2 regions of the Lelliottia sp. GFLA7 genome follow, and region 1 is predicted to be linked to the other one. Evidence: predicted binding sites of a transcription regulator. Region 1 holds the regulator's gene; the other holds the start of a gene.

Region 1 (5,779 bases):
TGCCGCGCTGTCGGCAGGGTAAGTTCCTCTTTTGCCGATCCCTTCAATTTGCTACTCTACCCTTACACTCAATAGGGTTATTGGGTGTGCATAAAATAATAAGGAGAGAAGCAATGTCGTTCGAATTACCTGCATTACCGTATGCAAAAGACGCCCTGGTCCCCCATATTTCCGTGGAAACCCTGGAGTACCATTACGGCAAACATCATCAGACCTATGTCACCAACCTGAACAATCTGATCAAAGATACGGCCTTTGAAGGGAAAACCCTGGAAGAGATCGTACGCAGCTCAGAGGGCGGTGTCTTCAACAACGCCGCGCAGGTCTGGAATCACACGTTCTACTGGAACTGTCTGGCGCCAAACGCAGGCGGAGAACCGACTGGCGAGCTGGCAACTGCCATCAATAACGCTTTCGGTGGCTTTGCAGACTTTAAAGCGAAGTTTACGGATGCGGCGGTTAAAAACTTTGGTGCAGGCTGGACCTGGCTGGTCAAAGAGGCGGATGGCAAACTGGCAATCGTGTCAACGTCAAACGCAGGAACACCGTTGACCACTGCTGCCACACCACTGATGACCGTCGATGTGTGGGAACACGCTTACTATATTGATTACCGTAACGCTCGCCCAAACTATCTGGAACATTTCTGGGCGCTGGTTAACTGGGAATTTGTTGCGAAGAACTTTGCGGCGTAAAAGACTCGCAGAAGGGGTAACCCTTCTGCGTTTTTATCACTCGGTTGCGCAAGCCGGTTGCGGTTGTTTGCGCCCGGACAACAGCACCAACAGCAGACCCAGCCCGGCAATGATCGCCCCCATAACCGGAACAAAGCTGTAACCCAGCCCCGCGGAGATCACCGCGCCCCCCGCCGCTGCGCCAAGCGCATTACCCAGGTTAAACGCCCCAATATTCACTGAAGACGAAAGCCCTGGTGCTTCGTGCGCCACGCGCATCACTCGCATCTGCAACGGCGGTACCACCGCAAACGTGGCTGCGCCCCAAACCACCATGGCGATAGCGGCTCCGAACTCATTACGTGCTAACCATGGAATGGCGACCATGATGACGATCAGCAAGGTTAAAAATCCTTTCAACGTGCCGCTCACCGAACGGTCGGCCAACTTGCCGCCAAGATAGTTGCCGATGGTGAAGCCCACACCAATCAACACCAACATTGCCGTCACAAAGAACGGTGTGGCATGCGTGATATCGTGCAGCACGGGCGAAATATAGGTATAGAGCGTAAACATGGCTCCAGCGCCCAGCACCGTCGTCAACAGCGCTGACAGCACCTGCGGGCGGAGCAGAACCGACAGCTCTTTGCGCACGTCCGGACGCTCGCCCGCCCCGCCTTTCGGCAACGAGAAGAACAGCGCGATCATCGCCACGACACCCAACATCGCTGTGGCGAGGAACGACATACGCCAGCCGATGACTTCACCCAGCCAGGTCGCCGCTGGCACGCCGCCAATATTCGCTATCGTGAGCCCCATAAACATCGTGGCGACCGCGCTGGCCTGCTTGTGCTTAGGTACTACGCTCGCGGCCACCACCGACCCCAGGCCAAAGAATGCGCCATGATTGAGGCTGGTCAAAATGCGCGACAACAGGAGGGTGGTGTAGTCCGGAGAGAGTGCCGAAAGCACATTTCCCACTGTGAAAATGGCCATCAGGAAAATAAGCGCATTTCGACGCGCACGATGCGAAAGCAGTAATGTCATCAAAGGCGCGCCGATCATCACGCCAATGGCATAAGCGCTGATCAGCATGCCCGCCGCAGGAATAGAAACATACACCCCTTTAGCGATAACCGGTAGCAGCCCCATGGGGGAGAACTCGGTGGTGCCGATCCCAAATGCGCCAATCGCGAGGGCCAGCAGTGGAAAATTGATTTTCATTCATTAACTCCGGGAACCGTGTCATTACGCGACACAGAAAAAATATGTCGAAAGCATGACAGCAATCACAAAAAATGAGAAGTTAACAAATTGGCAAAAGATTATTGTCGGGAGAGTAACAATAGAAGGAAGAAAACGAGGGAGAAGGCTCTCCCCCGCCTGAATCAGTGCAGAATAGCCGTAAAACTTGCCGCAACAATCAAACCCAGCACGATAATTGTGGTCGTTAACGAAAACTTAAGATCGGTATTCATCAATTTTTCTCCTTTTAATCCCCACATGAAAAGTGAGCTTGCTCATTTTTACACAGTTTCGCTCAAAAATCTTCCTGGATTTAGGCTCATAACCGTTTTTGCGCTTCCCCTTTTCATCAAGATAGGACAAAATTCCACGCTAAATTTATAAGCGTACCGGCCACTGACCCCCTCCTGACGTCCTGTGTCGTTTTCCCGGCGTATCGCAATTCAATTTGCGAGATTAGGGTGAGAGAAGGCAAACGTTTACCTCTCAATTTATCAGGAGCTTAGGATATGGTCTGGAGTGACAGCTAATGGCAACAATTAAAGATGTAGCGAAACGCGCAAACGTTTCCACTACAACTGTATCACATGTAATTAACAAAACCCGTTTCGTGGCGGAAGAGACGCGCAACGCCGTTTGGGCTGCAATCAAAGAATTGCACTACTCCCCTAGCGCCGTGGCTCGCAGCTTGAAAGTAAATCACACCAAGTCGATTGGTCTGCTGGCGACCAGCAGCGAAGCCGCCTATTTCGCCGAAATTATCGAGGCAGTAGAAAAAAACTGCTTCCAGAAAGGCTATACCCTGATTCTGGGAAATGCCTGGAACAGCCAGGAAAAACAGCGCGCTTACCTGTCGATGATGGCGCAAAAGCGCGTCGATGGCCTGTTGGTCATGTGTTCTGAATACCCGGAATCCGTGCTGTCGATGCTGGAAGAGTACCGTCATATCCCGATGGTGGTGATGGATTGGGGCGATACACGCGCTGATTTTACCGATTCTGTCAACGATAACGCCTTTGAAGGCGGTTACATGGCTGGCCGTTATCTGATTGAACGCGGTCATCGCGAGATTGGTGTCATCCCCGGTCCGCTCGAGCGTAATACCGGTGCAGGCCGCCTGGCGGGCTTTATGAAAGCCATGGAAGAAGCGCTGATTACCGTTCCGGAAAACTGGATTGTCCAGGGCGACTTTGAACCCGAATCAGGCTACCGCGCAATGCAGCAGATCGTTTCGCAGCCGCATCGTCCGACTGCCGTATTCTGTGGCGGTGATATTATGGCAATGGGCGCGCTTTGCGCAGCCGATGAGCTGGGTTTGCGCGTCCCGCAGGATATTTCCGTGATCGGGTATGATAACGTGCGCAACGCTCGCTACTTTACTCCCGCGCTGACGACGATTCATCAGCCGAAAGACTCTTTGGGTGAAACGGCATTCAACATGCTGATGGATCGTATCGTCAGCAAACGTGAAGAGTCTCAGTCAATTGAAGTCCATCCGCGCCTGATTGAACGTCGCTCCGTCGCTGACGGTCCGTTCCGCGATTACCGTCGTTAATCGTTTCTACGGGGCCGGTTATTCCGGCCCCCGTAGCCACTCTCTGTTCAGCGTTTCGCTATCACCCAAATAATCCAGCAGCCAGGCCAGCGCAGGCGACATATCGTTTTGCTGCCATGTCAGGCAGCAAGCCGCATCCGGGAACGGATTTTCAAGCTCAAGCGCCACCCATTCTCCGCGATCAATCCGTGGGCGTGCGAAATGCACGGGCACCATCCCCACACACAGCCCCGCCGACAAACAGGTTGCCGATGATTCCCAGTCTGGCGCGACGACCCGCCGCTGGTTATCAAGCAGCCAGGTGATGCGTTTTGGCAGCGAGCGCGACGTATCCTCCATCACCAGCGACGGCCAGTTGCGCAACACGTCGTCACTCAGCGGGCCGTCCATCGCAGCCAGAGGATGATCGCTTGCCACCACGCAACTCCAGCTCAGCGTTCCCATATCCCTAAAGGCGTAACGCCCCCCGACGGGAATGGCCTGCGTCGCGCCGATCGCCATCTCCACCCTGCCGTCCGATAGCGCATCCCATACGCCATTAAACACTTCCTGGGAGACGCGAAGTTCCACATCCGAGAAATGGCGGTAGAAATCAACCACCATCTGCCGCGTCCGTTCAGGTTTTACGATGTTATCCACCGCAATCGAAAGATGACCGCGCCAGCCATTGGCAATCTGCTGGCACTGTTCACGTGTGATCATCATTTTTTTGATAACAGATCGGCCTTCTTTCAAAAACCATACGCCAGCGGGGGTCAGAACGACGTCGCGATGACGGCGTTCGAACAGCGGTACCGCCAGCCACTCCTCCATCTGACGTACCGTATAGCTGACGGCAGAAGGTACGCGATGCAGTTCCTGCGCGGCTCCACTAAAGCTGCCATTCCGGGCGACAGCATCCACGACTTCTAAAGAATATTCAGACCACATTTTTTGCCTGCAAAATTTTTGAACGCAACCGCCAAATATTAGCGTTTCACAAGCCAGATTGCACTCCCTACACTCTGCGCCAATGTACACCTGCTTTCATTAGGAAATAACAATGCAACCCAACAAAGGATTCTTAGTCTGGCTCGGCGGTTTGAGCGTGCTGGGCTTTTTGGCTACCGACATGTATCTGCCGGCGTTTGCCGCGATGCAGCAAGATTTGCAGACACCTGCTGCCGCGATCAGCGCCAGCCTCAGCGTATTCCTGGCCGGTTTTGCGCTTGCACAACTGCTGTGGGGACCGCTCTCTGACCGTTATGGCCGCAAGCCTATTCTTCTTCTTGGCTTAACTATTTTTGCGCTGGGTTGTCTGGGCATGCTGTGGGTGCGCGATGCAACCTGGCTGCTGGTATTGCGCTTTGTGCAGGCGTTTGGCGTGTGTGCTGCCGCGGTGACCTGGCAGGCGCTGGTCACCGACTATTATCCCGCATCGCGCGTTAACCGTATTTTTGCGACCATCATGCCGCTCGTGGGGCTTTCGCCAGCCCTGGCTCCGCTGCTCGGGAGCTGGATTCTGGTGCATTTTGACTGGCAGGCGATCTTTGCCACGCTGTTTATCATCACCCTGGTTCTGATGCTGCCCGCTTTTGCGCTCAAACCCGCTCAAGCCAAACCAGTCGAGAACAATGCGGCTCGCGTCACCTTTATGTCACTGCTCCGTTCCCGCGCTTATCGCGGAAATGTGCTGATTTACGCGGCCTGTTCCGCCAGCTTCTTTGCCTGGCTCACCGGGTCACCGTTCATTTTGCACGACATGGGTTACACCCCTGCAGTGATTGGCCTGAGCTACGTGCCGCAGACCATCGCTTTCCTGGTCGGTGGTTATGGCTGTCGCGCAGCGCTACAAAAATGGCAGGGTCAACAGATGCTGCCCTGGCTGCTGGTGCTGTACGCCCTGAGCGTCATCGGCACCTGGGCTGTCGGGTTTATTCCAAACGTCGGCCTGGCTGAAATCTTAATCCCGTTCTGCGTAATGGCCGTCGCTAACGGCGCAATCTATCCGATCGTGGTTGCCCAGGCGTTGCGTCCGTTCCCTCATGCGACAGGTCGTGCTGCGGCGTTACAAAACACGCTGCAACTGGGTCTATGTTTCCTCTCAAGCCTGATTGTTTCGGCGTTGATTGCCACGCCGCTGATGACGACCACCAGCGTAATGCTGGTGACGGTCGCGCTTGCCGCACTCGGTTATCGCATGCAAGTTTCGGCAACTGAAAACACGCAAAATGGAACGCCGGTAGAATCGTCGCAAGCATAGTCGTGAACGTAATTATGTGATTTACGAGTGATTAGGCTGCTAACAACTTTCAGTTGAATGCGT
Region 2 (5,779 bases), on a different contig from region 1:
CCACTTCGTCCTGGAACGCAGCGTCGATACGACCCGCAGTCAGGTCAGCGTAGATATTTTCCTGGCCCTGATAAGAGACGATTTCGATCCCTTTTGGTGCCCAGTGTTCATTGCCGTACGTTTCCTGAGTCGTGCCCTGCAACACGCCTACGCGTTTGCCTTTCAGGGACTCAAGTGTCGGCTGGATATCAGAGGTGTTTGCGACCACCAGACGAGAATCAGCCGCGTAGAGTTTGTCCGTGAAGGCAATCTCTTGTTGGCGCTTTTCGGTGATAGACAGAGAAGACATAATCACGTCGATTTTTTTCGCTTTCAGCGAGGGGATCAGCGCATCCAGTGGGTTCTCAATGTAGGTACATTGCACTTTGATACGTTTGCACAGCTCATTCGCCAGATCGATATCAAAACCGACCAATTCACCTTTCGAATTCTTCGATTCGAACGGGGCATAAGTGGGATCTGTGCCGATGCGAACTTTGTGCGGAAGGGCAGCGAATGCCGCGGTAGCGCTGGAAAATGCCAGCACCAGAGAAAGTGACAACACCAGTTTTTTCATATCTATCCTCAACAAACTGTCTTATTACGGGATTTTACGACGAGGGGGTGTCGTTAATGTGCCATCAATCCCCCAGACATGGCAAAGTATAATGCCCGCTGCGTGGAGTTTTTTGCATCATAAGTGCTTAACTATGCACCTGACGACCCAACATGGTGCACTTTTTGCACCATGTTGGGTCACTCACACCCGAAGCGCACCGTGACAGGGAATCGTCATGGCACCCTTTCCCGTCATTGACGATTAATCGCCGTAGACGTTGAAGTCGAAGTATTTTTTAGCCAGTTTGTCGTAAGTGCCGTCTTTGCGCAGTTCGTTAAAGGCTTTATCGAATGCGGCTTTCAGCTCGGCATCGTCTTTACGTAAGCCAATCCCGGTGCCGTCGCCAAAGTATTTTTTGTCTTTAACTGACGGGCCCGCAAACGCAAACTCTTTACCTGCAGGCTGCTTCAGGAAGCCTTCGCTCGCCGCCACTTCGTCCTGGAATGCCGCATCCAGACGACCCGCCGCCAGATCGGAATAGATCAGATCCTGGTTCTGGTAAGCCACAACATCGACACCTTTTTCACGCCAGTCAGCGTTGGCATACCCTTCCTGAGTGGAGCCTTGCAGCACGCCCACATGCTTGCCTTTCAGCGACTCGATAGTCGGCTGGATCGGAGAACCTTTGGCAGCAATCAGACGGGAATCCGCAGCGTACAGCTTCTCGGAGAAGGCAATTTCCTGCTGACGTTTTTCGGTGATTGAGAGAGAGGAGATAATCGCATCAATTTTTTTGGCTTTCAGCGAGGGGATCAGCGCGTCAAAGTCACTGCCCACCCAAGTGCACTTAACCTGCATACGCTTGCACATCTCATTGCCCAGATCGATATCAAAGCCGACAAAATCACCTTTGGCATCTTTCGACGAGAATGGCGCGTAGGTTGCGTCGGTACCGATACGTACTGTCTGTGGAAGTGCTGCATAGCTGCTTGCCGCCGCACTTAACCCCACCAGCAAAGACAGAGCCAGAACCGTCTTCTTCATACATTTACCCTCAAGTGTCGTGATTTTATTATGTATTGTGTTGTGTGTTGTATTGCAGGCGATCCTTGCAGGTCTTATGCCACATTGCCGTCGGGTAAAAAAATCGACGTTAAATATGTTAATAAAACGTTGCGATAATGCCTTAATGGTGAAAGATAGCAGGTCTACCGAACGAACCGCAGAGGGAAAAAGGGAAAAAACGAATTAAATGTTGAGGATTTGATCGCGGTTGCATATTTGCCCCAAAACAGGGCAAATCATTTTTTGATGCACCGACGTTGTGCGAGGGTTACGCGCCCTGCCAGCGGGTAAAGAGATCTTTAGGCAGGTCGATATCAAACTGATCGAGTACGCGGTTGACGGTCTGGTTAATCACATCATCCAGCGACTGAGGACGATGATAAAACGCCGGGACCGGCGGCATAATGACCGCACCGAGTTCGGCTGCCTGCGTCATCAAGCGCAAATGCCCCAAATGCAACGGGGTTTCACGCACGCACAGCACCAGTGGACGGCGCTCTTTAAGCACCACATCCGCCGCGCGCGTCACCAGCGTGTCGGTATAGCTGTTCACAACGCCAGAAAGGGTTTTGATTGAGCAAGGCAAGATCACCATGCCAGCCGTTTTATAGGAGCCGGAAGAGATGCTGGCGGCGATATCACGGGCATCATGCACCACGTTTGCCAGAGCCTGAACATCGCGCAGAGAAAAATCGGTTTCGAGCGTCAAAGTCTGGCGCGCAGCCTGACTCATCACCAGATGGGTTTCGACCTCCGGCACGTCGCGCAGCACTTGCAGCAGTCGTACGCCGTAAATTGCGCCACTGGCACCTGAGATCCCTACGATGAGTCGTTTCATAATTTCGCCCTTTCTTGTATCAGGGCAGACTTTGCAGGATTTTGCGGGGAGTTGCAAGTGAGGGCCAGCGCCCTCACTTGCGAAGGGATTAGCCTTCGTTGTGCATCTCTAAACTTTCGAGATCGTTTTGCATCTGAACGGCTTTAACGTCGTCATTGCGCAGCGAATCCAGATAATCAAGATATTGCTGATCAACATCTTTGGTCACGTAAATGCCGTTAAACACGGAACATTCAAACTGCTGAATATCCGGGTTCTCGGCACGAACCGCGTCGATCAAATCATCCAGATCCTGGAAAATCAGACCGTCAGCACCGATTATCTGACGAATTTCGTCGACTTCACGACCATGCGCAATCAGTTCGTTCGCCGTTGGCATATCAATACCGTACACATTCGGGAAGCGAATTTCCGGTGCCGCAGAGGCCAGGTAGACTTTCTTCGCACCGGCTTCACGCGCCATCTCAATAATCTGCTCAGAGGTGGTGCCACGCACGATGGAGTCATCTACCAGCAATACGTTCTTATCACGGAACTCAGCGCGGTTGGCGTTCAGCTTACGGCGCACTGATTTACGACGCAGTTGCTGGCCCGGCATGATAAAGGTACGGCCAACGTAGCGGTTTTTCACAAAGCCCTGGCGGTACGGTTTACCCAGAATACGCGCCATTTCCAGCGCGATATCGCAGGAGGTTTCCGGAATCGGAATGACCACGTCGATATCCAGATCGTCCCACTCGCGAGCAATTTTTTCACCGAGTTTGGTTCCCATGTTTACGCGCGCACTGTACACGGAAATTTTATCGATAAAGGAGTCTGGGCGTGCGAAGTAAACGTATTCAAACAGGCACGGATTGCTGACCGGGTTTTCCGCACACTGGCGGGTAAACAGCTGGCCTTTTTCGGTCACGTACACCGCTTCACCCGGCGCAACGTCGCGCAGGAATTCGAAGCCCAATGTGTCCAGCGCCACGCTCTCGGAGGCAACCATGTATTCGGTTCGGCCATCACCCAGATCGCGTTTACCCAGCACCAGCGGACGAATACCGTTCGGGTCGCGGAAGGCCACCATACCGTGGCCGATGATCATCGCGACACAGGCGTAAGCGCCACGAATCAGGCGATTCGTCGCGGCAATCGCGGCAAAAATGTTGTCTGCTTCCAGCGGATAATGGCGGAAGTTATCCAGCTCACTGGCAAAGATATTGAGCAGGATTTCTGAATCAGAAGTGGTGTTAATGTGGCGACGTTTCTCTTCGAAGAGCTTTTTACGTAGCTCATGCGCATTGGTCAGATTGCCATTGTGGGCAAGCGTAATACCGTACGGTGAGTTCACATAAAAAGGCTGAGCTTCAGAAGCGCTGGAACTGCCAGCAGTAGGATAACGAACGTGACCAACACCCATGTTGCCTTGCAGGCGCTGCATATGGCGGGCTTCAAACACATCGTTGACCAGGCCATTCGCTTTGCGTAAACGGAAGCAGTTATTTGCATCAATCGTAATGATACCCGCTGCATCCTGACCACGGTGCTGAAGCACCGATAACGCGTCATAAATAGACTGGTTTACCGGCATGAAACCGGCGATACCGACAATACCGCACATTCGTCTTTTCCTCGTTAAGAGCTTGGTTTAGTAGGCGTCATTGTCGCAGGCTGGTTGAGCGCGGAGAGCGCACAACAACCAGAGCAAACGCGTAGCCTATTAAACCAAACTCTAAGCCACATCTCAGGGTTAGACCCTGGGCAAGAAACTCGACGAGCTTTGCAGATAGTCAAAGAACCATCTGATGATGAAGCTGAACTGTGGTATCAACTGCGATTTCTGCCAGTCTTCACCTTTTGAAACCCCGGTAAAGGTATCAAGGAAGAACAGTATCGCGGCCACAATCAGCACGCCTCGCAACGCACCAAAACAGATCCCCAACACTCTGTCCGTTCCTGACAGACCGGTTTTCTCGACCAGCTGACCTATCACGTAATTGACGATAGCGCCGACGAGTAGCGTCGCGACAAACAGCACCGCGATGGCGATCCCATTTCGAACCAGTTCATCTTCAAAGCCCGTGAACCAGACGGACAGGTACGTGTAGTAATGACTGGCAACAAAGAAAGCACAACCCCAAGTCACCAGCGATAACGCTTCACGAACAAAGCCACGGATCAGGCTAACCAGACAGGAAAAACCAATCACCGCAATGATGGCGTAATCAATCCAGACCATATATGTCCCACGATTAAACGCCCTGTCATCCAGTTCGGGGCGAATTCTAACAGAAAAAGAAAACGTTTGCGTAGGGATTTCCTTCCCCCGCGTAAATAAAAAAGGCGCTGAAAAAATGTTCAACGCCGAGGGCTTCTTACGTCTCTTCGGACGGATGCCTGGACCTTCTCCTCTGACCGTCCCCCTCTTTTCAAAGGAAAAATGGGACGGTTTTCTGCCTCTTTTTTTAGCGAGAGAGACGGATTAAAGCCAATCAGTTCGCACTGTAATTCATTACCACACCGCTCAGACCGGAAATCTGCTTCAGCTCGCCAAGCGACCCTTTCAGTTTGTCTTTTGAGGCATCCGGGCCAACGAGAATGCGGGTAATTTTACCCTGCACTGGCGTCGAAGGTGAAGTGTAAACGCGATATCCTGCGCCGCGTAATTTACCCACGACTTCATTGACTTTATCGGCATTTTTCAACGCGCCCAACTGCACAACGTAGGCTTTTCCGGTTGGGGCAGGTTTTTCTTCCTGGGCCGGTTTTTCCGGCGGTACTTCCGTAGCGGCAGCGATTTGCTCGCTGGCTTTGTCACGCTGCGGTTTCGGTTGAGGTTTTTCGACAGGTTTTGCCTTCTCGACAGGCTTTGGTTGCACCACCGGTTCTGCGGCAGGATCCAGTTCATTACTGCCATTGCCGGTTAAGCGAGTGGCATCGAGCGATGGCGCCGCCGCGTCTCCGGCGCGCACTTCTTCTGCAGCACCTTCTGGCGGCTGTGCGGGCAGCGCCTGCGTTGCCGCAGGTAACATGTCAGGTTCATCACGATCGCCTGGTTTTGGCACCAGTGGGATTGCCGCAAACTCATCCTGATAATGTTTTTTTTGCCCATCCAACAGGCCAGGAAGAATAATCACTCCCAGCGCAACCAACACAATGGTGCCTGTCAAACGGTTCTGAAACTTACTCGCCACTGGTTCTCCCCGCGTCCATCACTTCCATGACATGTGCAACGGTATGGAATGATCCACATACCAGCACGGTATCTTCAGGTTTAGCATCGGCCATCGCCGCATGCCACGCCTGCGCCACGCTTTCATAGGCGGTTCCTGCACTGATATGTTCCATCAGCT

The links. The regulator PurR, encoded in region 1, represses purine synthesis genes. The targets are predictions, from matches to a motif close to CANGCAAACGTTTGCNTG.
Region 2: the regulator PurR is predicted to act here: its motif matches at 4,721-4,738, upstream of cvpA (colicin V production protein).

What each region holds. Positions count from the first base shown of each region.
Region 1 is NZ_JBWLAQ010000001.1:188,311-194,089, forward strand. Features, by position in the region: gene sodB (superoxide dismutase [Fe]) at 114-695, shown strand; gene AC07RN_RS00945 (MFS transporter) at 732-1,898, opposite strand; gene cydH (cytochrome bd-I oxidase subunit CydH) at 2,063-2,152, opposite strand; gene purR (HTH-type transcriptional repressor PurR) at 2,449-3,474, shown strand; gene punR (DNA-binding transcriptional activator PunR) at 3,493-4,404, opposite strand; gene punC (purine nucleoside transporter PunC) at 4,517-5,716, shown strand.
Region 2 is NZ_JBWLAQ010000002.1:781,986-787,764, forward strand. Features, by position in the region: gene hisJ (histidine ABC transporter substrate-binding protein HisJ) at 1-556, opposite strand, end outside; gene argT (lysine/arginine/ornithine ABC transporter substrate-binding protein ArgT) at 800-1,582, opposite strand; gene AC07RN_RS09265 (UbiX family flavin prenyltransferase) at 1,872-2,441, opposite strand; gene purF (amidophosphoribosyltransferase) at 2,530-4,047, opposite strand; gene cvpA (colicin V production protein) at 4,177-4,665, opposite strand; gene dedD (cell division protein DedD) at 4,919-5,620, opposite strand; gene folC (bifunctional tetrahydrofolate synthase/dihydrofolate synthase) at 5,610-5,779, opposite strand, start outside.